DNA from 4 places in the Paenibacillus sp. J2R1T-4 genome. Region 1 is predicted to be linked to each of the others. Evidence: riboswitches for the same ligand, from Rfam matches in the RefSeq annotation. Region 1 holds a riboswitch; each other region holds the start of a gene.
The links. Region 1 has a riboswitch for ZMP and ZTP ahead of rpiB (ribose 5-phosphate isomerase B). Riboswitches for the same ligand answer to the same signal wherever they lie in the genome.

Region 2: another riboswitch for ZMP and ZTP. It lies ahead of purT (phosphoribosylglycinamide formyltransferase 2); the one in region 1 lies ahead of rpiB (ribose 5-phosphate isomerase B).
Region 3: another riboswitch for ZMP and ZTP. It lies ahead of AC58QD_RS18385 (bifunctional 5,10-methylenetetrahydrofolate dehydrogenase/5,10-methenyltetrahydrofolate cyclohydrolase); the one in region 1 lies ahead of rpiB (ribose 5-phosphate isomerase B).
Region 4: another riboswitch for ZMP and ZTP. It lies ahead of AC58QD_RS24430 (DJ-1/PfpI family protein); the one in region 1 lies ahead of rpiB (ribose 5-phosphate isomerase B).

Annotation. Positions count from the first base shown of each region.
Region 1 is NZ_JCAUBA010000018.1:17,989-23,542, forward strand. Features, by position in the region: gene AC58QD_RS24540 (L-threonylcarbamoyladenylate synthase) at 1-275, shown strand, start outside; gene AC58QD_RS24545 (manganese efflux pump MntP) at 363-929, shown strand; gene AC58QD_RS24550 (low molecular weight protein arginine phosphatase) at 943-1,530, shown strand; gene AC58QD_RS24555 (neutral/alkaline non-lysosomal ceramidase N-terminal domain-containing protein) at 1,628-2,899, opposite strand; ZMP/ZTP riboswitch at 3,077-3,157, shown strand; gene rpiB (ribose 5-phosphate isomerase B) at 3,285-3,734, shown strand; gene AC58QD_RS24565 (TIGR01440 family protein) at 3,731-4,279, shown strand; gene glyA (serine hydroxymethyltransferase) at 4,318-5,554, shown strand, end outside.
Region 2 is NZ_JCAUBA010000001.1:130,804-136,357, reverse strand. Features, by position in the region: partial or broken gene AC58QD_RS00635 (MerR family transcriptional regulator) at 1-95, opposite strand, end outside; gene AC58QD_RS00630 (SRPBCC family protein) at 210-665, shown strand; gene AC58QD_RS00625 (SRPBCC family protein) at 710-1,165, shown strand; gene AC58QD_RS00620 (multicopper oxidase domain-containing protein) at 1,436-2,479, shown strand; gene AC58QD_RS00615 (ZIP family metal transporter) at 2,497-3,711, shown strand; ZMP/ZTP riboswitch at 3,866-3,946, shown strand; gene purT (phosphoribosylglycinamide formyltransferase 2) at 4,022-5,182, shown strand.
Region 3 is NZ_JCAUBA010000010.1:223,779-229,332, reverse strand. Features, by position in the region: gene AC58QD_RS18400 (CapA family protein) at 1-714, opposite strand, end outside; gene purN (phosphoribosylglycinamide formyltransferase) at 801-1,403, opposite strand; gene AC58QD_RS18390 (cyclodeaminase/cyclohydrolase family protein) at 1,630-2,274, opposite strand; gene AC58QD_RS18385 (bifunctional 5,10-methylenetetrahydrofolate dehydrogenase/5,10-methenyltetrahydrofolate cyclohydrolase) at 2,267-3,142, opposite strand; ZMP/ZTP riboswitch at 3,244-3,324, opposite strand; gene AC58QD_RS18380 (MFS transporter) at 3,435-4,655, shown strand; gene AC58QD_RS18375 (C39 family peptidase) at 4,716-5,552, opposite strand.
Region 4 is NZ_JCAUBA010000017.1:154,526-160,079, reverse strand. Features, by position in the region: gene AC58QD_RS24435 (heparinase II/III domain-containing protein) at 1-1,997, opposite strand, end outside; ZMP/ZTP riboswitch at 2,302-2,382, shown strand; gene AC58QD_RS24430 (DJ-1/PfpI family protein) at 2,451-3,038, shown strand; gene AC58QD_RS24425 (methyl-accepting chemotaxis protein) at 3,132-5,138, shown strand; gene AC58QD_RS24420 (glycerate kinase family protein) at 5,223-5,554, opposite strand, start outside.

The sequences.
Region 1 (5,554 bases):
AGGTAAACGAAGCGCGTATTCGAGGGGAACGAACAGGTGTTCTGTCCATGCAAGAACGAGCTTCTCACTACGATGCGGATCTGGTTATTGGCTGTGGAGGACCTGACGATTTGGAAACAGCAGCGCATCTCTTGTACGCAGCACTGCGCCAATTCGATGAGCAGGGGATTACCTCGATATGGGCGGAAGCTTATCCTATCGATGGAATTGGAACCGCATTGATGAACCGAATGGTGAAGGCAGCCGGAGGGCGAGTGGTCACCGTATCCCATTAAAAGCTTGGCCAGATTTTCGAACATGTTTCCCCCTTTGTCCGCATATGTTGTTTAGGAACATAGGACAGGACCTTTGGGGGAGATTGCATGCAAGTTGTTACCGCTTCTGCTGCCGCAGGGCAGCTATTAACGATACTCATGATGGCCGTTGCGCTGGGCATGGATGCATTCTCATTGGGGATCGGCATTGGGCTCAAGGGAATACGGTTTTTGCATATTCTTAGAATAAGTTTCGTAATCGCCTTGTTCCATGTTATCATGCCATTGACGGGAATGTTCATGGGGCAATACGTAAGCACGATACTCGGAGATGTAGCTATGTTGGCCGGAGGAGGGTTGCTCCTTCTTTTAGGTGTACACATGGTGTACACCTCATTCAGCAATAAGGATACGGTCGTTATTGATTATCGCTCCATATGGGGGGTTCTCTTATTTTCACTTAGTGTGAGTATCGATTCCTTATCGGTTGGGGTATCACTTGGTCTTTTTGCCACAGATATTATTATGACGGTACTGCTGTTCGGTCTGTTTGGCGGTGTAATGTCCGTTCTGGGCTTACTGGTTGGAAGGAATGCTGGCAAATGGGCGGGACAGTACGGAGAAGCACTTGGCGGCATTATACTGATTGCTTTCGGAATCCGATTTCTAATATAAAGGGGAGAGAATCATGCGCGAGCAGCATATTTTATTCGTTTGCACCGGTAATACATGCCGCAGTCCGATGGCAGAAGGGTTATTCCGGCGAATGGCGGAGCAGGAGGGGCATTCGTGGCAAGTTCGCTCAGCAGGAGTGTCTGCTTTCGGGGGGTCACCCATATCAACACATTCGTCTACTATCCTGAGGAATAAAGGAGCCAAGGCCAAAGGGCAGTCCGACTTATTGACAGGTGACAAGATAGAATGGGCCGATCTTATTCTAACGATGACCTCATCCCATAAACAATTGGTTATGCGCCAGTTTCCGGACACGGTGGATAAAGTATTTACGCTCAAAGAATACGTTCAAGATGATCCCCGTGTATTAAGTTTAATGGCAGAGCGAGGAGAATTGGAGTCCGAGCTGCAGATTAAGCAAGTCTTGTCTCAACAAATAAGCAATGAGGATCTACGCAGGCTGGACATGCTGGAGCGCCAGTTACCAGATCCGGATATCGCCGATCCGTTCGGCGGTTCGTTACAGGATTACGAAGCTTGTGCCTTAGAAATTGAACAAGCTCTCAGGATCCTGCTTCTTAAGCTGCAAAAACAATTGTAATGCTTCATAGCAGATTTGTGCCCACACTTTTAGGTTTACTCATCAACAAAGAGGAAGCAACCCGCTTCCTCTCCCACTAAAAGACTTGTTTAATCCCTCACTTATTCAGCATGGACACGGCACGCTCCACAATTCGATTCCCCGTATCTCCAGGTATTCTGCTATTACTCGTAATACGAGGCTCGTAGCCCCCATTATTGATAGCCTCTTGGGGACATATGTATCCCACAACATGGCCGCTGCATAATTCATTGACCATTGTGAATGGAGCTTGCGATTGGGCTTTGATCTGCAGTCCGAATTCAACGAATAGTTCTGCAGGAACTCCTACGAGGGCAACGGGACCAAGCTTGAATGTTTGGACCTCAACATCCGCCTGAGTCTCACAATCAAGCGAATTCAGAAGCTCAGCGGCAAAAGCCTTGTCTATATTGGTTACTGAATCACTCTGCATAATGTCGCGGGCATCCAATACTTCTTCAGCTGCAGGGCGGCGGTAATCGATTGTGAAATATTGCTGATCCGTTTCGATCTCTAAAGTCTCTTCTGTCGAGATTTTTTCTCTCACCTTAATGACTTCCCCTGCTAGAATACGGCCCATCATCTTATAGTAATTTGGTTTTCTCCTCATTTTACCACTTACATCCAGATGGTTAATATTGCCGCTAGCCCCCATAAAGAACAGACTGACTAAGGAATCTCCGTAAGTCCCCTTAAGCACAGCACTTAGCTCACCTGGGAAGTCAGCGCAAAATTCCGTTCCTCCAACGGTATCTGTATGGCAAGTATAATTACTTATAATTCCAATGGGATTACCGGCAGCGTCATCCATTCGCACAACCAACAGTTCGGTGTCAATAGGGCCCTCAGGCTTTACGATCTCGGGGTTCAAAATACCCGGATTGGTCTTTAAGCTTCCGTCCTTCATCCAGAATCGTCGGTTAAAGGCGATGTCCCCCTCTTGCCCAATGCCGCAACCTATACGGGCCTCTTGCCGTGCATGATAGGCCGTGATGATCGCCTCCGTGGCACGCTCTGCGAGAAACTCCAAATAACCCTGATCCGCCGACAGGAAGGTGGTAGTGAATACGGGGCCCCCTGTATGCGTATGAGTCGCCGCAATCATGATCGCAGCACCGGCTATACCTACAGCCTCTTGGACTCTTCTTCTAACTTCATCCGTCACATAAGGATGGACGAATAAACTATCCAGAACGAGCAGCGCCAGAACTTTTCCTTCCGATTCAATCACACATGCTTTCGCAAACAGTCTGTCCTTGATACCTGTAGCCTTTCGGTCTTCAAAGTAACCGGGAATCGTACTTCCAAGCGTCGGAGTAATATCGATTTCGAACATGCCGCATTTCATATGTATCCTCATCCTTTCTTTTCCTAGAATGAACCCAGCCTATATTCATAATAGTCGGTTCTGGTGCCAAATTCTTTGTCATATCGATCACATATTTTGCACTTTTTGGTTAAGGCTGAATATGATGTCCATGTCTTTACACCGATTCACGAATGCGGTATGATGGAAGCAAGATGTTGGACTCGATGTAACTGGCGACAAGCGGGGATTACCCCAATGGAGCATCGAGACATACGGCCGGTCGCCTGGGCAAGAGCAACGAACGTTTTCGGACGGTCGGTTTGCTCTTTTTTTCATCTTAGCCTTCCTTTCGGTTATACTAGTACCATAAAGTCTAAGTTGAAATAACTTTGCTCTCGCAAAGCATGAAGGAGACACGAGTCCTATGAAAATCGCTATTGGAGCAGACCACGCTGGTTTCCGGTTGAAAGACGAAGTGATCGAGTTCCTGAAGAAGGAAGGGCATGAAGTCGAGGATTTTGGTTGCCATTGTGCAGATTCCATTGACTATCCTGACTACGCTTTACCCGTATGTGAACAAGTCGTAGAAGGCACAGCAGACCGAGGCATTCTCATTTGCGGTACTGGGATTGGGATGTCGATCGCAGCGAACAAGGTAAAAGGTATTCGTTGCGCACTCGTGCATGATCTATTCTCGGCCAAAGCTACAAGAGAGCATAATAACTCCAATGTGTTGGCTATGGGGGAGCGGGTAATCGGTCCGGGTGTTGCTATTGAAATCATAAAAGTATGGTTGGACACAGCTTTCTCTGAAGGACCCCGCCATATTAACCGCATCCAGAAAATCAAAAACTTGGAAGATCGTTCGGTATGATTACTCAACAAGTGGAGCAGGTATTACGCGAGCTTGTACAGGCGGGCGGTATCGGTCTGGGGCAAATAGTCGTAATAGGCACCAGCACAAGTGAAGTCGTGGGCCAGCATATTGGAACAGCAGGAACGGAAGATGTGGCGCAGGCGATTTTCCACGCTGTCGAGAACGTCCGTCAAGAGGTTGGGTTCCAGCCCGCCTATCAATGCTGCGAGCATCTGAATCGCGCACTAGTGATTGAGCGTGATCTGTTTCACTTGCACCCTACGCTTGAGGAAGTGTCGGCCGTGCCGGTTAGACAAGCGGGAGGATCCATGGCTGCTTATGCTTTTCGCCATTTGTCTAATCCATGTTTGGTCGAATCGATTCAAGCGCATGCAGGTCTTGATATCGGGGACACGTTCATCGGGATGCATCTCCGTCGTGTAGCCGTTCCAGTCCGACCCTCGATCCGTACAATCGGACAGGCGCATGTTACGATGGCTTATACCCGGCCGAGATTGATCGGTGGAGTGCGAGCTGTATATATAGTCGAACAAGAAGTTTAATTATACACATTCATCATACTGTGGGAGGAATTATTGAAATGGAAAATTTACGCAAATCGGATCCGAAAATTCTAGAAGCGATTCAACTGGAGAGAGGCCGCCAGCAAGATAAAATCGAGCTTATTGCCTCTGAGAACTTTGTTAGCGAAGCTGTCATGGAGGCCATGGGCACTGTATTGACGAATAAATATGCGGAAGGCTACCCGGGAAAACGTTATTATGGCGGCTGTGAATATGTAGACATCGTAGAGACCATTGCTCGTGATCGTGCAAAAGAGCTATTCGGTGCAGAGCATGCGAACGTACAGCCTCACTCCGGCGCGCAAGCGAATTTAGCCGTATATTTGGCCGCTCTTAATCCGGGAGATACGGTTCTGGGTATGAACTTGGCTCACGGTGGTCACTTGACACACGGAAGTCCGGTCAATGCATCAGGATTGCTATACAACTTCGTGGCTTACGGTGTTAACGAGAAGGATTTCCGCATTGATTATGATGAAGTCCGCAAGCTTGCATTCAAGCACAAGCCAAGAATGATCGTAGCGGGCGCAAGTGCGTATCCGCGTATTATTGATTTTGCAACGCTTGGCCAAATTGCAAATGATGTTGGCGCGTTATTCATGGTTGACATGGCGCATATCGCTGGATTGGTAGCTTCTGGTCTTCATCCAAGCCCGGTTCCTCATGCTCATTTTGTTACTACAACTACACACAAGACGCTTCGCGGCCCTCGCGGAGGTATGATTCTATGCCGCAAATCCTGGGCGCAAGCGATCGATAAAGCCGTATTCCCTGGAACACAGGGCGGACCTCTAATGCATGTGATCGCCGCGAAGGCTGTCGCTTTCGGTGAGGCGCTTCAACCTGAATTTGCGACTTACAGCCGCAATGTAATAAGCAATGCGCAAGTGCTTGCAGAAGCGTTGGCAGCGGAAGGGTTGAATGTTGTATCCGGCGGCACGGACAATCACCTGATGATGGTCGACCTCCGCAACATCAACATCAGCGGTAAAGATGCGGAGCATGTACTTGATGAAATAGGCGTCACGGTGAACAAGAATGCCATTCCATTCGATCCAACAAGCCCGTTCGTAACAAGCGGAATCCGCATTGGTACCCCTGCAGCGACAAGCCGCGGTTTTGATGCGGAGGCTATGAAGCAAATTGCCAAGATTATTGGCATGACGCTTAAGAATCCGAAGGATGAGGCTATTCTTAACGAAGCTCGCGGCTTGGTGAAACAATTGACTAGCCGATTCCCTATGTACGAGAACC
Region 2 (5,554 bases), on a different contig from region 1:
TGAACATCGGTGAGAGTGGCAACTTCTCCAATGGTCATCTGGTTTTTCAGCTTTTTATTCGCTATTATCGGGAGTTCCGGGTCTTGAAGCAAAGCCCTTTTATAAGGAGTATGGTTTTGAGTTTTCTTACCCCAAATCAATAAGTTTGTTGAAGATAGATGACTTGTTATAATATAAGAAACTTTGCACAATGAAAAGGAGAAATCATGATGACAGTTCTGAATCATGTTCCAGTTGTTAAGGTAGGAATGCTTATTCGTAAACCCGTTGAAGTGGTGTTTGAAGCTTTTATTGATCCAGCTATTACATCAAAATTCTGGTTCACCAAAGGAAGCGGAAGATTAGAAACGGGAAGACGTGTCCAGTGGGAGTGGGAGATGTACGGTGCTTCTGCTGATGTTGATGTAAAAGAAATTGAGGAAAACAAGCGAATCCTTATAGAATTTGGTAGCACTGTCGAGTGGGTTTTTACTCCTCGGGCAGAGAACGAAACCTTCGTCACGATTACAAACACCGGGTTTAAGGGAAATGGGGATGACATCGTAAAGCAAGCTATAGATTCAACAGAAGGATTTACAATTGTTCTCTGCGGGCTAAAGGCGTTTCTTGAGCACGGCATTGCCTTGAATCTCGTATCGGATAAGGATCCGGACGCCCACGTTTAACGTTAAGAATCGACATATATTGCTCAATAAAAGGGGTCTTAGTGGTGAAAAAATGGACAAGGGAAATTACGATAAATGCCCCAATCGAACGAGTCTGGAAGCTGTTTGATGGTTCATTAGCAAATATGCAGAAAATCATGCCGCAGGTTGTTGAATACAAACCAATCAAAGTAACTCCGGAAGTCGTCGGAAGTGTATATCGCCAGAAATATAAAGAAGGAAACCGCACTCAGGAATATGATGTTACAACTTTAGAATATTTGGATGATCCAACGAACAAAAGGTTGCGTATTGGCTTTACACTTGCAAACATGTTTGAGATAACAGCTTTATATGAATTAAATCAAATTAATGAAAATACAACGAGGGTTAAATACACAGTAACTAATCATCCTTTAAAATGGTTCGTAAAATTATTCTTATTATTTGCAACTGAAAAGGTGGTAGTTAAATTTCTTGAACGAGTCAAAAATGTTGTTGAAAGTAATGAGGAATTTTAACGGAGAAAAAGATGAGTCGATATGTGCCGCCCAGACAACAATGTCTGGGCGGTTTTCAATTGTAGGAGGACATGACCTAATAATTATTTTTATAGACCCGTTTACAAAAAGTGGGTCCAGGCGTATATTTAATTTAGTCAGTTTTTCCTTCGGGAAACATTTTGTCCTATTAGCAAATATATTTTTTTTGGACAATATGTTTACTTTGACCAATATTATTGCACGGGAACAAACCAGATGCCAATTATCAATAAGGAGGTCGTAAGACTAATGTCTCTGAAGGGTGAGAAGAAAGTCACACGTAGGAATGTTCTCAAAATAGGAGCGGCAGGAGCATTTGCTTTTATCGGAAGCTCGCTGTTAAATCCCGGTTCTTGGTTTCAACAACCGGCCATGGCGATGACTAAACATGATGTACATCAAGCTCTTGGTGAACAACTTCACGCGGGGATGAAACATGGGTATGATCCAGGAACCGATGTGACCGAAGGGTTGAAAAAGGCGCGTGAGGCGTTGACCAAGTTCGATTATGGGAAGGTCAGCCGAACACCAGACGGAAAGACGGTTCGTGAATACGACATTACGTCCTACGAGGAAGTTGTAGAAATTGCCAAGGGCATTACATTTCCTGGTTGGACGTACAACGGAACAATTCCAGGACCTACGATTCGCTGCACGGAAGGGGATATTGTGAGAATTCGATTCAACAACGCTTCGAGTCACCCCCATTCCATACACTTCCACGGCATCCACCCTACTGAGATGGATGGGCTGGAAGCCATTATGCCCGGGAAATCTTTTACTTATGAATTCGAGGCTAAGCCGGCAGGTATGCAAGTATACCATTGCCATGTGGCACCGCTCGCACGACACATTCACAAGGGACTATATGGAAACTTCATTATTGATCCCAAGAAACCAAGAGCTGCAGCAAAAGAATTCAATATGGTGATGAATGGTTTTGACCTTGATCTAGATGGGGAAAACGAGGTTTATACCGTGAATGGCTATGCATTTGCCTATCAACAAGAGCCGATTAAGGTGAAAGCTGGGGAACTTGTCCGTATATACTTAAGCAATTTAACCGAGTTCGATTTGATCAATTCCTTCCATTTGCACTCCAATTATTTTAACTATTATCCGACGGGAGCAGATCCGGAAGCGCGTCCTAATTTTACCGATACCATTATGCAGTGCCAGGGCGAAAGAGGTATTCTTGAAATTGTATTTCCGATTCCCGGCCGTTACATGTTTCATGCGCATCAGAGTGAGTTTGCCGAACTAGGTTGGATGGGCTTTTTCCAAGCTGAATAGAGAGGAGGTTATCTATCATGAGCGACTTACAAACAAATTTAACGAATAATCCAAGGATGAGTAAATCTAATGGAAAACTAATCCTGTGGGCTGTATTACCTGCTATCCTGTTGATTGCCCTAATTACCGCAATTGCCATGTTGGGGACGGGGGTCAAGAATGAACCAGCTGCACCTATTGAAGTACTAAACATCGAGAAAATTAAACTCACGGATGATGGTTTTGTTGTAAAAGTGCTGAATTCTGGTCCAGAAGAGGTCACGATTGCACAAGTCGTAGTAGACGGTTCTTTTTGGAATGCAACCTTTGAACCTAGTGACAAATTAGGACGTTTCGATTCAAGTACAGTCTCCATCCCTTACCCCTGGGTAGAAGGGGATCCGCATGAAATCAAATTCATTACTAGTAACGGGCTCATCTTCGTGGGTGAAGTGGCTGCTGCAACCAAAACACCTGTGGCCGAGGCTGGACGATTTTTACAGTATGCTTTAATTGGATTTTATGTGGGAGTCATTCCTGTTGGGCTCGGTCTGTTATGGTTTCCCTTTATGAGGAGATTCTCATCTAAAGGGATGCAGGCGATCCTTGCATTTACAGTCGGGTTATTAGTTTTCTTGTTCGTGGATACGATTGAAGAAGGATTTGAAATGGCAGGGGCTGCTCCTGGAGTATTTCAGGGCACAGGTCTAGTCTGGTTTGGTGCATTACTCAGTTTCTTATTCTTGATAGCAGTTGATCAAATGAATGAACGCAAGTTGAAAAACGGGGCAGAGGGGAAACAAATATCCTATAAGCTTGCAACAGGGATCGGACTACACAATTTTGGAGAAGGACTTGCAATAGGCGTTGCATTTGCTGTCGGAGAAGCAGCTCTTGGAACATTCCTGATCATAGGGTTTACACTCCATAACATAACCGAAGGAGTAGGTATTGCGGCTCCATTACTTAAAGATCGACCGACCTGGCGAACATTCGCATTACTTGCCCTCATCGCCGGTGCACCGGCAATCCTAGGAACGTGGACAGGCGGATTTTTGTTTAATCCAACCTTTGCAGCACTTTTCTTTGGAATTGGCGCAGGGGCTATCCTGCAGGTAATTGTCGTTATCTCTAAAATGATATGGAAAGAATCTGCCGAAAAGGGTTATGCTGCAGTTTCATGGCTTAATTTCAGTGGAGTAACTGTCGGTATCTTGTTTATGTATGCGACGGCGATGCTTGTGAAATTTTAGAATGGAGCCGTTAATAGATAGAGAGTCATGGAGTATCTCATGAGTGTACGAATACTTCCTAAGGATGCAAATTGATTTTCTACCAAGCCTTTGAAAGTGTGAAGCGATATTGCAATTCTCCAAAGATTTCAGTATGATCTACCTAACAACTTAAATATTTGTGTGTGACTGGCGGAGCATGGGGAACCATGAGGGAGCACATAGATCGAATAAGCCGTACGCCTGGGCAAAGGTAAGGAGATTTTTTCCTTACCTCTTTTATTTTTCTTCGCGAGATGTACAAAAATAGGATGAATTGAGGGACGAACCGATGTTTAGTACAAAAAAAATAATGTTGTTGGGCTCAGGAGAATTGGGAAAGGAAGTCATCATAGAAGCTCAACGCTTAGGCGTGGAGACAGTTGCAGTAGACCGCTATGCGCATGCACCTGCCATGCAGGTCGCCCACCGCAGTTACGTAATCGATATGCTGGATCAGGAGCAACTGCGGGAAATTATCGAAAAGGAGAAGCCGGACCTCATTGTACCTGAGATAGAGGCTTTAGCAACTTCAGAACTAGTGAAATTAGAGGCAGAAGGGTATCGCGTTATCCCTACAGCCCGGGCAGCGAAGCTTACGATGGATCGCGAAGGGATTCGTCGGCTTGCCTCAGAAAAGCTGGGGCTGCGTACGGCCGGCTACAAATTCGCCGATACGTACGAGCAATTCTTACAAGCCGTGAAGGAGACGGGCTACCCTTGCGTCGTCAAGCCTCTCATGAGTTCATCGGGAAAAGGGCAGAGCGTTTGTCGTGAAGAGAGGGACTCTGAGCAGTGCTGGAATATCGCAATGGAAGGCGGGCGAGTACAGAACGGGCGCGTTATAATCGAAGAATTTATTAACTTCCAGTCGGAGATAACGCTGCTGACGGTTCGTTCGGTGAGCGGGACGAGCTTCTGCGCTCCAATCGGGCATATTCAGGAAAGCGGGGATTACATCGAATCCTGGCAGCCCCATGAGATGACAGATCGCCAGATCGAAGAAGCGAAGCATATCGCGAAGTCGATTACGGACGAGCTTGGCGGATATGGTCTGTTCGGTGTAGAGCTATTCCTGACTGAGGACAAGGTGTACTTCAGCGAAGTTTCACCACGGCCTCACGATACGGGGTTAGTGACGTTGGTGACGCAAAATCTTTCCGAATTCGCGATACACGTCCGCGCTATACTGGGGTATCCGGTCCCGGAGATCGTGTTGATCACGCCGGGCGCCAGTCGCCCGCTGAAAGTGGGACGTGAGTTGGAAAACTATCGCATAAATGGAGTGGACCAGGCGCTGTCCGTTCCAAACACCCAGTTGCGTATCTTCGGCAAACCTGTCACGAAGGAAGGACGGCGCATGGCTGTAGCATTATCTTCGGGCTCCACGGTCGAGGAGGCACGTGATCGCGCGACTCAGGCATTGAAGAAGCTTAGCGTTGACGAAGCATAGATTTACGCTATGTGAAGTGAAGATTTCTCAAAGGACACAAGCTTGATGAAACCGATTCTTCCTTTTTTAACAAATGAGTAACAATAGTCTAGGAGTTGCCTTGTGGCGGCTCCTTTTTTATGTTGATTGAAAATGCTGATAAGTATATACACCGCCGACATCAATCGGTGGTCTTCTCTGCTTACGGGTGAGATGTTAATTATGCAAAGCTTAGCTCATTCGAGTACAAAACATTTTTTTTATAATATTCATTGACAGGAATATTCCTTGAATGGTATATTGTGTTTGTGAGTACGGTAAATAACAAGCGAATTGAGGTGGCCTGAGATGACTGAAATTGGAAGTATAGCCCGCGCCGTACCCTTTGTAATA
Region 3 (5,554 bases), on a different contig from region 1:
GGCTTTATCCAGATTGTCGAATGTATCTAACAAACCTTCTACTCCATAATCCAAAATATGATTGTTCGCCAGATTGACCAGATCGAAGCCCGCTTCCTTGAAAGCCGGTAAAGCTTCAGGAGGTGATCGGTACACATACTCTTTCTTCTGCTCGTCACCGCGTTTCGTTATCGGACTTTCGAGGTTAGCAATAGTAAGATCAGCCTCTTGCAGAAAAGGCTTTACACTCGAATAAGGATAATCGAAACCTTTGTCCTGCAATATGTACTCAACGGTGCTTGCGAATATCACGTCTCCCACGAAGGACAGCCTCACCCGCGAGTCATCACCAGGCCATGTTACTGCACCGGTGTTGCCCGTCCCGCCGCTCGAATTCCCATTTCCGCCAGGTGCAGGGGTAGTAGTGGTTGTTGGAGCTGGAGTAGGAGTTGCACTGGGCATGGCAGTCTCTTTACTGCTATCTGGTAGCTTAGGGCTGCTGGGACTTGGAGTGATACTTGGCTTATTGTCCGAATTGGTTCCGGGACTAGGCTTAGCCAGAGTCGGTTCTGGTTGGGCGGTCTGCCCTCCCGGATCACGATTCGTCATCGCCCACACCGTTAGAATGAATACGGCTAACAGGAGCAAGGCTGCATAAGGCACAAATTGTTTACGTCCCCATATACGGGTTTTTTGTTTGCTGTTCTTATGTCTTTCTGTTCTGGATTCTCTCATCTGTAACTCCCCATCGTCGAATATCATAGTCTATTATAGCAGATTTCGATAGATTAGAGGCTACAATACGTTACGTAACAGTTGCATCATTTGTTCTGATAGTTTCCCCGGCAAAGCTTATTAATGGTCTCGACATAAAATTCGCGTTCCCTCTCCTGCACTCTTGCGCTTAGAGTCTCAACCGTATCTCCTGCCAAGACGGGCACTTCACTCTGTGCAATGATCGGTCCCTCATCATACTCTTCATTTACCAGATGAACCGTAATGCCTGTAACCTTCTCGCCTGCTGCCAGAACCGCTTCATGAACAAACATCCCGAACATGCCGTGCCCGCCGAACTTAGGAAGCAAGGAGGGATGCGTATTAACCACCTTATTCGAGTAACGCCCTAATGTCTTTGGACCTAACTTCTTCATATACCCTGCGAGAACAATCCAGTCCGCATCCTGTTCAGATAAGGTTCGCAAGATTGCTTCATCCAGATCCTGCTCGTCCGGATATGCTTTTGAGCTTAAGTGGAAGGCCGGTACATCGTGGAGTCGAGCCCGTTCCAAAGCGTAGGAGCCTGAATTATTGCTGATCACTGCACATACTTGAGCTTCCAGAATACCTGCTTGGCATGCATCAAGAATAGCTTGGACATTCGAACCATTATGTGACGCGAAGAGAGCTATGTTCGGTTTACTCATGAGTAGTTGTGATCTCCAATCTTTTTTGAATAAGCAAGGCGGCACACTCGTAACATTGAGCAAGCTCCTCCCTGGACACTTTTGCAGGATTATGCTCGAACGTGATGTGGAACTTGTCGCCCAGTCGAGATAAATAATCCAGATAGTCATTTTGTTAAGCTTCTCCGAACAAATTACCATAGTATGGATGTTTTGTCTTGCGTTTTATTGGACTATATTTCCGTTCCTATTGCATGATCCGCTGTCTAACCTGTTGGACGATATTGTCCTTCAGTCGCACGATGTCACTTATCAGGCCTTCACTCTTATGTTTATATTCACTGCGCAGCTCAGAAGCCTGCATCGCAGCCAGATTGATGTCCACTGTAAGCAACGCGGATTGAGCTGAAGCCTCGAATAGTAATGCCCCAATTCCTAGATCGGAGATGACGTTCTTATTGGCAAGAGGCGCTAACACTTCCGTTACTCTCAATGCCTCTAGACACACTTCCATCAAACGAAGAGGTATAGAAACAGCTTCCATGGACGCTGTAAGAATTGCTTGCTTGCGTATTTCTTTTTGCTCCTCTGTCACTTGGGGTAATTTCATTGCTGTCATGTACCGCTCAAAGGAAACAATATCTGCCTCGAGTAAATCCTCGCAATCCCTATCCGTTTGTTGTAAATGTCTTAAAGCATCGTCCACTTGTTCTGATATCGAGCTGAACCTCGCACCAGTAGAAAAGTTAGCGGCCATTGCGGCCATGGAAGCACCTAACGCACCTACAAGTGCTGCTATGCTTCCTCCCCCTGGTGTCGGTTTTGCTGCACTCGCTGATTGCAGAAAAGATCGAATACTATGATCCAGCTGCGGCTGATTGGTCTCACTCATCGTTCATTCCTCCCTGCACTTCCATAGTTGCTTTCATTTCGTATGCCTTTAGCACATTTTCGAATAAGATCGCGGTTGTCAGCGATCCCACGCCGCCTGGTGTAGGAGTAAAGGCCGCAATAATCTCACCTACTGAAGCCTCAACATCTCCGACGATTGAACCATCAGGCAGCTCATTGATGCCTGCATCAATAATGACATGACGTTCATGAGTCATTTCTTGGTTGATAATCCCCGGGGAGCCGACCGCTACGAAAACGAGGTCTGCATGTGCTAGGTGATGCTTGATATTCGGTGTTCTAGAATGACAGACAGTGACTGTTGCATTTTCTCGCTGTAATAGATGAAATAGCGGCATCCCGACCGTTTGTCCACGGCCAACTAGAGTTACATTGCGACCCTCTAGTGGATATCCGTAATGTTGGGCCAGCATAATACAAGCTTGTGGTGTTGCAGGTACAAGACCTGGAGCACCTGTGAGCAGTGCCAGCTTATTTGCTGGAGTTACGCCATCTACATCCTTGCAGGGAGACAGCAATTCTGTTATTCGTGCCGTAGCAATATGGCGCGGTAACGGCAGCTCCAGCATGATGCCATGAATGGAACGATCTTCGTTCAATTGTTGAATACAATTAATCAACTCTGTCTCCAAACATGCCGGGCTGAATTCATATAAATGAAATCCAATCCCAAGCCTTTCCGCAATTCGTCGCTTGGCCTGCACATAATAAGCCGAAGCTGGATCGCCTGTTACCAGGAGCACAGCCAGATTAATCGTCTCATTCTTCTGCCGCAGCAGCTCAAGCTTACCTTTTACAATTTCATAACGTTCCTCGGCAACAGCTTTTCCTCGCAATTGAATACTCATTCCTAATCCTCTCCTTCATTGTGTGAGATGATCCAGAAACACAAAAAAAAGCATTCCAAGTTGACGGCTTCCTGCATTAGCAGGCCTCAAGTCAGCTCCAAATACTCTACCCAGGCGAACGGTATTATGACAGTCAGGGCTCCCCCGTGGTACTCCACGCTTCGCCAGTTACCCAGACCGTAATCGTAAGTATGTCTTATGTAATACCCATACAATACCAAATAACTTGTATGATTGTCCATCGTTAATGCTATAATAAAGCATGCATCATGGAACACCTGGAGGCAACTTAATGGCAAACTGGAAACTTAATCTGATCGTACTATGGTTCGGTCAGTTTTTGGTAATGGCTGGAATGACGATGGTTATTCCTTTCTTACCTTTATATATTCAAGAATTGGGCATTACGGATCCGAATAAAGTATCCTTCTGGGCAGGCTTAGTGTTCGCCGGAAACTTCATCACTTCGTTCTTTTTCCAGCCGTTATGGGGAAAGTTAGCCGATCGTTATGGACGTAAGGTGATGCTGCTTCGATCCGGCTTCGGGATGGCTATCGTCATGGCCTTAATGGGACTGGCAGGCAATGTGTGGCACCTACTCTTCTTGCGTATTCTTAACGGCACGATTGCTGGGTACGTCCCGGCGGCTGTTGCCTTAATGTCAGCGACTGCACCTAAGAATCGTATGGGCTTTGCAATGGGGACCCTCCAATCAGGAGGAGTCGCCGGCACGATTCTGGGTCCTTTAATGGGGGGACTGCTAGCAGAGTGGATTGGCTTCCGTCCCATATTCTACATTACGGGCGGATTGCTCTTTATCGCATCGATGTTAGCGTTATTCGTCGTCAAAGAGAACTTCAACCTGGCGGATGCTGCAAGGAAACCAAGTGTCTCGATTATTGCAGGGTTCAAGGAATTAAGCGGGATTCCGCAATTAATGGCGCTTTTCACCGTCACCTTGCTTATTCAATTCTCCTTGTTAAGTTCGATGCCGTTAATGCCATTGTTCGTGCAGGAGCTTCACGGCAAGGGTGAATATCTAGCTTTCTTCGCCGGATTAGTCGGGTCAATTACAGGCATCTCTAATATGATCGCCTCTCCGCTTCTAGGACGATTGGGTGATCGTATTGGGCAAGTCAAAATATTGCTATTCTCATTAATCGGTTCGGCTCTTACATTCATCCCGCAAGCATTGGTGCTGAATGTATGGCAGCTCTTCGCCGTTCGTTTCATGCTCGGGATCTTCATGGGAGGGCTGCTCCCTTCCGTTAATGCGTTAATTCGTAAATTCACGCCTGATGGGATGGAGAGCCGCGCCTATAGTTTCAACAGCAGCTTTCTCAGTCTGGGTAACATGATTGGACCAATCGTTGGGGGAGCATTATCCGCTTTTATAGGCATCCGAGGTATTTTCTATATCGCCAGTGCGCTGTTAGTTGTGAATGCCGTCTGGGTCTATCAGACATTAGTTCGAAAGAAAGACAACCTTCAGAAGGATGTCAGGCGAACTTGATTTGACTTGACTGCACCTGAGCAATTTGTTCTCGGCTAGCCGAAAGCCGGATCAAGCGTCTTACTCTGCGTAAGTCAGCGCTTGACTTCCCATCTGTTCCCAAGCCTCAATGAAGGCTTGTTTCCCTACTTGCTGCCCCTTTCTCGCATCCATAGGGTTATTCAAGTAAACATATTGATCATCAAATCCTACAATCACCACGCAATGTTCATTTAACGAGGCCGATATTTCCTTGCCTTCGGGTGTCAACCAGGTTATCTTTTCATTGGCAGGGTAGAAGGAGTCTGTGTTCCATACAATAACTGGTTTACCTGCGGCAACAATCTTCTCGATTTCAGTAAAATCTTGTCCGCTTAAAATAAGCGCGCCAGGCTCGTATAAGGCTTCCAGTGTCTCAGCAATCGGATTTACATAAACCCCATATCCCATCGTATTGCCTGTAATATCTCCCACGAATCCCGCATCGGGATCCCCCCATACCTGAATTTCACCATTTTCACCCTTTTCTATTGGTGTAGGATCCACAGGCAGAAGGCCGATAAGATCCATCTTATCGACAGGAATTTGCATGAAATTCAGCAGCATCGCAAGACTGGTAATCTCGCAGCCGTTATATAATTCTGGAAACTGATTCATTGCAGGTACATCAATAATATTGCTTGGAATCTGATAATCTGCAGCCTCCGTAATAGTCGTCTCGAATATCGCAGTATTCTCTGTGTGGCCAAAGGGGATATAAGGAACTTCATTAACAAGCGATGTATTCTCCATATGGCTGAAATAGATCCCCGCCTCTTGCTGTCTTTCTTCTCCTAGATAGGGGTATCTGATCAACAGCCAAATGAGAGTAAGAACTCCTATTAAGAGACTCATGGATTTGATCTTCATCTTCATCATAC
Region 4 (5,554 bases), on a different contig from region 1:
TGCTTATCATCTATTCGAATCAGAGCTGCGCATCTTCGGTAGATCGCAGTATTCGAATACACATTGGCTGCATCTGCCTCGAATACTTGCACATCCCCTTTTCCAATAAAAAGAAGGGATTGTCCTATAATCGACTCATTCTGTTTGCTGCGATCGACGGTTACGGTGTTATGCGCAACCGTGCTGCGATCCCAATGGTGGGTTTTCTGATGAATATTATCACATTTCTCTGGATAACCGAGCTCAGGTGCCAGATCAAGCCCGAAAGCATACAGCCCTATATTCAACGTATCCCTATGTCCGTGACCGAAATTACGTCCATGATACATCCATAGTGCGCGTTGGTCATCTCCCGCCCCATCTCTCATTACACCAAGACCATAATTGGCCAGATGCAAGCTTTCTTGATGGAATAGACCTGCTTCCTCAACCGTATCCTTAATGTCCTTAAGTATACGTTCCGGATCAGGGGAGAAAAGTCCACCGCGTATACGCTCCAATCTGTTCCCGCACAGCAGCACAGCAAGCTGGGCATAGATTGGTTCACCGGTCTTCTCGAACAGCTGCACCACATCATCCAGCTTATACAAAAGATTAGGATTCCCGGCAGAATCGCTGTCCCCAACCTGCGGCATGTATCGATCTATCATGATTAACCCTGCATGCGCGCGTAACATCTGCCTGAACTTGGCATTTCGATAAAAATCACCTTGCGGATACCGGTCATAGCCGAACATAATATCTGCTACTTGTTTGTAGGCATTAACCCAGATGTTGTTATACAAAGGAGCAGCTTCATCGCCAAAGCCATCCCTGTCAACGTCACACACCAGAGCATGCAGCATATTGCCCCCTGTTATCGCCCATCCACCTGCTTCCGGCGGAATAGCTTTCCCTTCTCGGAACACAAAATCCAGCCATTCCTCCGTCGTCCCTGGCTCATCAAGCACAATTGCAGCGAGCGCGAGTGCATTCTGGTGCATCCCATGGTTTCCTCTGATCTGTGCTTTCTTCACTCCCTCAAACACTTGTCTCAGGATTCCGTCCTCGATATTCGTGCGAATCAGTTCCATGGTGGATTTAGTGTTGGATAGTTTGTATTTCGCAGCTTTGGCAGCCAGGAAATCGAGCACTTCCGAACTCTCTATCAACGCAGGATAGAATGCATCGTAAGCGCTAACAAACGATTGAACAATAGAAGTCTCCCATATGCTTCCGACTGTTTTGCCTTGACCTGTCATCCCATGCGAATTCAGGAAACCATTCTCCCAAGAGAACACCCCTGTGTCCAGTTCAGGGTACAAATCCGCTACTCTGTCAAGCAGCACGATTCCTGCCTGGGCATATTTCAGCTCCCCGCTATATAGATAGGCATCTCGCAATTGAAGAATAGCCGTTTCTACCATTCCACCGTGCGCCCAAGGATACTTCGAAGTCGGGAAGAGATTCCCGTTCACATCTATCATTCGGATCCATATTTTCCAATGAGAGTAGAAGGCAATAAAAGTCCACTGCTCACCTGCCTCGTCCTTCCAGCCATATCCGTCATCAACACCCCAGCTCTCGTCACGATCCGGGTACAGTCTATTAACCAGATACTTCTTATCCCCTCGTCCTGGCTGAAAAATACCATTTTCATCCTTAGCACTCTCATAGTAAGCAGCGAAATCATTGGAAGGAAATACAGACTGACAGCTGGGACAAGTCAGCTTCCATGGTTGCTCCAATGTATCGGCTACCCACGGCCACCGACCATAAGCATGATGAGCATCTCCGCATATCGGGCAGCCTAATTTCTGATTCACCGCATAGCTGCGGGGGATCGTTTGGGGGGCAGGTAAATTCCACAGCTGCTCCCACCCGAGATCGATATAGACGTCCGCCTTAGAAACAGCTTCATCCAGCTCCAGCTTCGCCCAATCATACTTGGCAACATTACGCCTTACGCTGCTTACTTTTTCAGGTGTGTAGTAGGTGCTTCTTTGTTTGACACTCATCCGTGATCCCGCCTTTGCATCAAAGAAATAAGAACGATTAGGCCTAATGCTGTCATCATAACATAATGTAAAGCTTTAAAGTGACATAGTTATATAGGACTAACAAAATCCGCTGTCGAAACACTTATTTCCTGGGAAATATGTCGACTTGCACTTTTACGACTCAACTGCTGGCGTTATAAAGACTGGAAAAAGAGCAGAACCGCTGCTGCCATTACAGCACAGTTGAAAAAGATACAGGATGTTACTTGAAATCCATTGTTGAAAATATTCAGAATATTGGATAAAATAGACCCAACTGAAACAATCGCTGTGCAACTGGCGGAACATGGTGAACCATGGGGGAGCGCAGCGGAATCGAATGCCGGACGCCTGGGCGAGTGCTTGATCGAGAGATCAATGCGCTCTTTTTTCGTTTTCAGCAAACTATATTTCCGAAGGAGAGGGTACGGGATGAAAATCGCTTTTGTATTATTTGATCGAGTGACGGCTTTGGATTTTGTAGGTTTCTATGACGCTATTACGAGGTTACGATTCCTGAAACTGATGGATGATGTTACTTGGGATCTATGCGCTGATCGGGAAACGGTCAGGGATGAGCGGGGTTTGACGATCCATGCAGGGCTCGTGTTGCCGGATTTGTCCGGGTATGATCTTGTCTTCGTTCCCGGGGGCCCAGGTACAAGGGAGCTCATGTTCGATGCCGAGTTCATCAAGTGGCTGCAGACGGCGGCTGGGGCGAAGATGCTGGTTTCGGTTTGCACAGGGGCTTTGTTACTGGGAGCAGCTGGATTTCTGGAAGGAAAACGGGCAACAACGAATCTGCACGCATACGAGCTGTTAGCTCCCTACTGCCAGGAGGTTCTGAAGGAGAGAATTGTGAGAGACGGCAATGTATATACAGGTGCAGGTGTAGCGACATCAATCGACTTGGGTCTCTATGTTGTTGAGCGTTTGTGCGGAGCTGATGCCGCAAGAAAAGTTCAAGTGAGTATGGATTATCCGTATTATGAAGCGGGAAAGCAAGTTGCAGACAATTAATCGACATATTTTGACTCTCATAGGTAAAAGGAATCATGTTATAATCTTCAGGACCATGAAATTACATATTATTACATCCAGGAGGTACTGAAGGTGTTGAGTTTACATTCACTCAAGCATAAGATCATTTGGCCGGTGTTGATAGTCATCAGTCTCGTCACAATATCGATGGCATGGTTCATATACGGGCAAACCGCGGACAGTATGAAGAGCAAAGGCTTCGCTACCCTTGAAGTGACGAAGATCGGAATCGAAAACGCATTGATCGCGCGCAAAACCGCAGAAGATGTGATGGAGAAGGAAATGGTCAGCCAAGCTGTGCTGCTGTCCTTGTTAGTCGAAAAAGGTCTGCCCTTCGATCAGGTGGCCGCACTTTCGAGGAAAGGGCAGATCGATGATATCTGGATAACGGACGGTCAAGGTAATACGATCCTTACGAATGCGGGACCCGATGTAAAATTTAATTTTTCCGCCGATCCCAAGCAACAAGCCTATGAATTTATGGATCTTATCTCTAAGAAAAAAGAAGTGGTAGTCCAGCCAGCACAACCTCGTACGATTGATCCGAAAGTATACAAATATGTGGGGGTGGGCGGTTGGAGCATCCCGCGAATCGTACAAGTCGGACGTGACGGCGCCAAACTGACAGAGCTCGAAGACCGAATTGGTCCAAAGCCGATCATTCAGCAATTGAAGGAACGTGTCGGGGACGAGGTTCTGTACATAGGCATTGTTCAGGCTGACGGTAAGCTGGCCTTTTCTAGTGACGATGCAGTTAAACAAGTGGACGGTGCCTTAGGAACGCTGGTTCAAAATACTACGCAGGGCCAAAAAGACTTAATTACCTCTGCTACATACGAAGGCCATAAAGTATTGTACTATGCTTCTGCTCTAAGCAACGGTCAAATTCTGGTCCTTGCGATTTCCACTGAAGTGCTGAATCGAGTCTTATGGACGACGATTGTGTCTGTGCTGCTAGCTTTATTGATTAGCGGCGGAACGATATTCATAATCGTGGGCCGTCAGTTCAAACGGTTGGATGAATTGAAAAACTCGATGAACGGTCTTAGTCAAGGGGAAGGAGATCTGACCCAACGCTTGCCTGTCACGTCTCGAGATGAGATCGGTGAGCTATCAAGAGCTATGAATCGGTTTGTGGAGAAGATACAATCCATCGTGAAGGAAGTCAAAAGCTCGACTGTAAGCAGCAAGCTAGGAACCGACGATATTCATCGGATCTCGGGGGAGACCAAAGAAATCGCGCGTGAGATGAATTCCACGATGGAGCAAGTCGCAACCGGAGCATCGAGGCAAGCCGAAGATGTCGAGCATGGCATGATCGGTATACATGAGCTCGCTAGGATTATTGATGACTATCGTCAACAAACAGCATCCTTAAGCGATAGCAACCACAGCCTGCAGAACAAACAGGAGGACGGCACCCACGCTGTCGAAGGCTTGCTGCAGTCGATCTCAGAGAATGCCCGTATCGTTGCTGAGACGGGACATAATCTGGACCTGCTGCGCAAAGATATTGATGCTGTTAATGAAATGGCCAACACCATTACGACAATATCGCAGCAGACGAGCCTCCTCGCTCTGAATGCTTCGATAGAAGCCGCACGAGCCGGTGAGCACGGCAAAGGCTTCTCTGTCGTAGCGGCCGAAGTCAGGAAGCTGTCCGAACAGGCGAACGCTTCCGCTGACCAGATTCGCGAGCTGTTGTCTAATGTGCAGCGATCGACGGAAGAGACTGTCAAGGCGATGTCCAGCGCCATCCGACTGGCTCATCAGCAGGAGCAGTCGATCGAAACGACCTCGTCTTCCTTCGAAGCGATGAAACATACGATTACATTGATGGATGGGATGATTGGGCAGCTGTCGCGCAACATGACGCAACTTGAAGCGAAGAAGAACGCGATCGTAATGATGATCGAGAATGTGTCCGCGGCCTCGGAACAAACAGCGGCCAGCTCCGAAGAGATTCTCGCCAGCGTGGAACTGCAGCTGCTGAAGTTCGAGGAGATGAACGAACGAGCACGGAGTCTCCAGCTCCAAATGAATCAGCTGCAGGGCGAGGTGGATTTGTTCAAGGTGTAGTAAGTTAGCTTTCTGTACGATAGTACGTCAAAGAAGCGTTGCCAGTCCTCTAGAGGGCTGGCAACGCTTCTTTTGTTAGCAGGTTTATTTAGCAGAGACCTGCGAGAAAGCATACAGACGCGCGATATTCTCTGCGGCTTGCTCGAGCAGCTCGGTCCCGCTGCGCATCGCTTCGTCCAGCGTGAGCGGTCGGTTCGCGATGCTGAACAGAGCTGTGATGCCGTGCGTATACAGCTCACTGACGCCCTCGCCCAGACCGCCGGACAAGCACACGACCGGCACGCCATGTTTCTTGCCTATGGCGCCTACGCCAGCGGGCACTTTGCCGAACGCGGTCTGCGCGTCCGTGCGTCCTTCGCCGGTGATCACAAGGCTAGCGCCGCTGATCGTCTCGTCCAACCGCGTGAGCGCGGTTA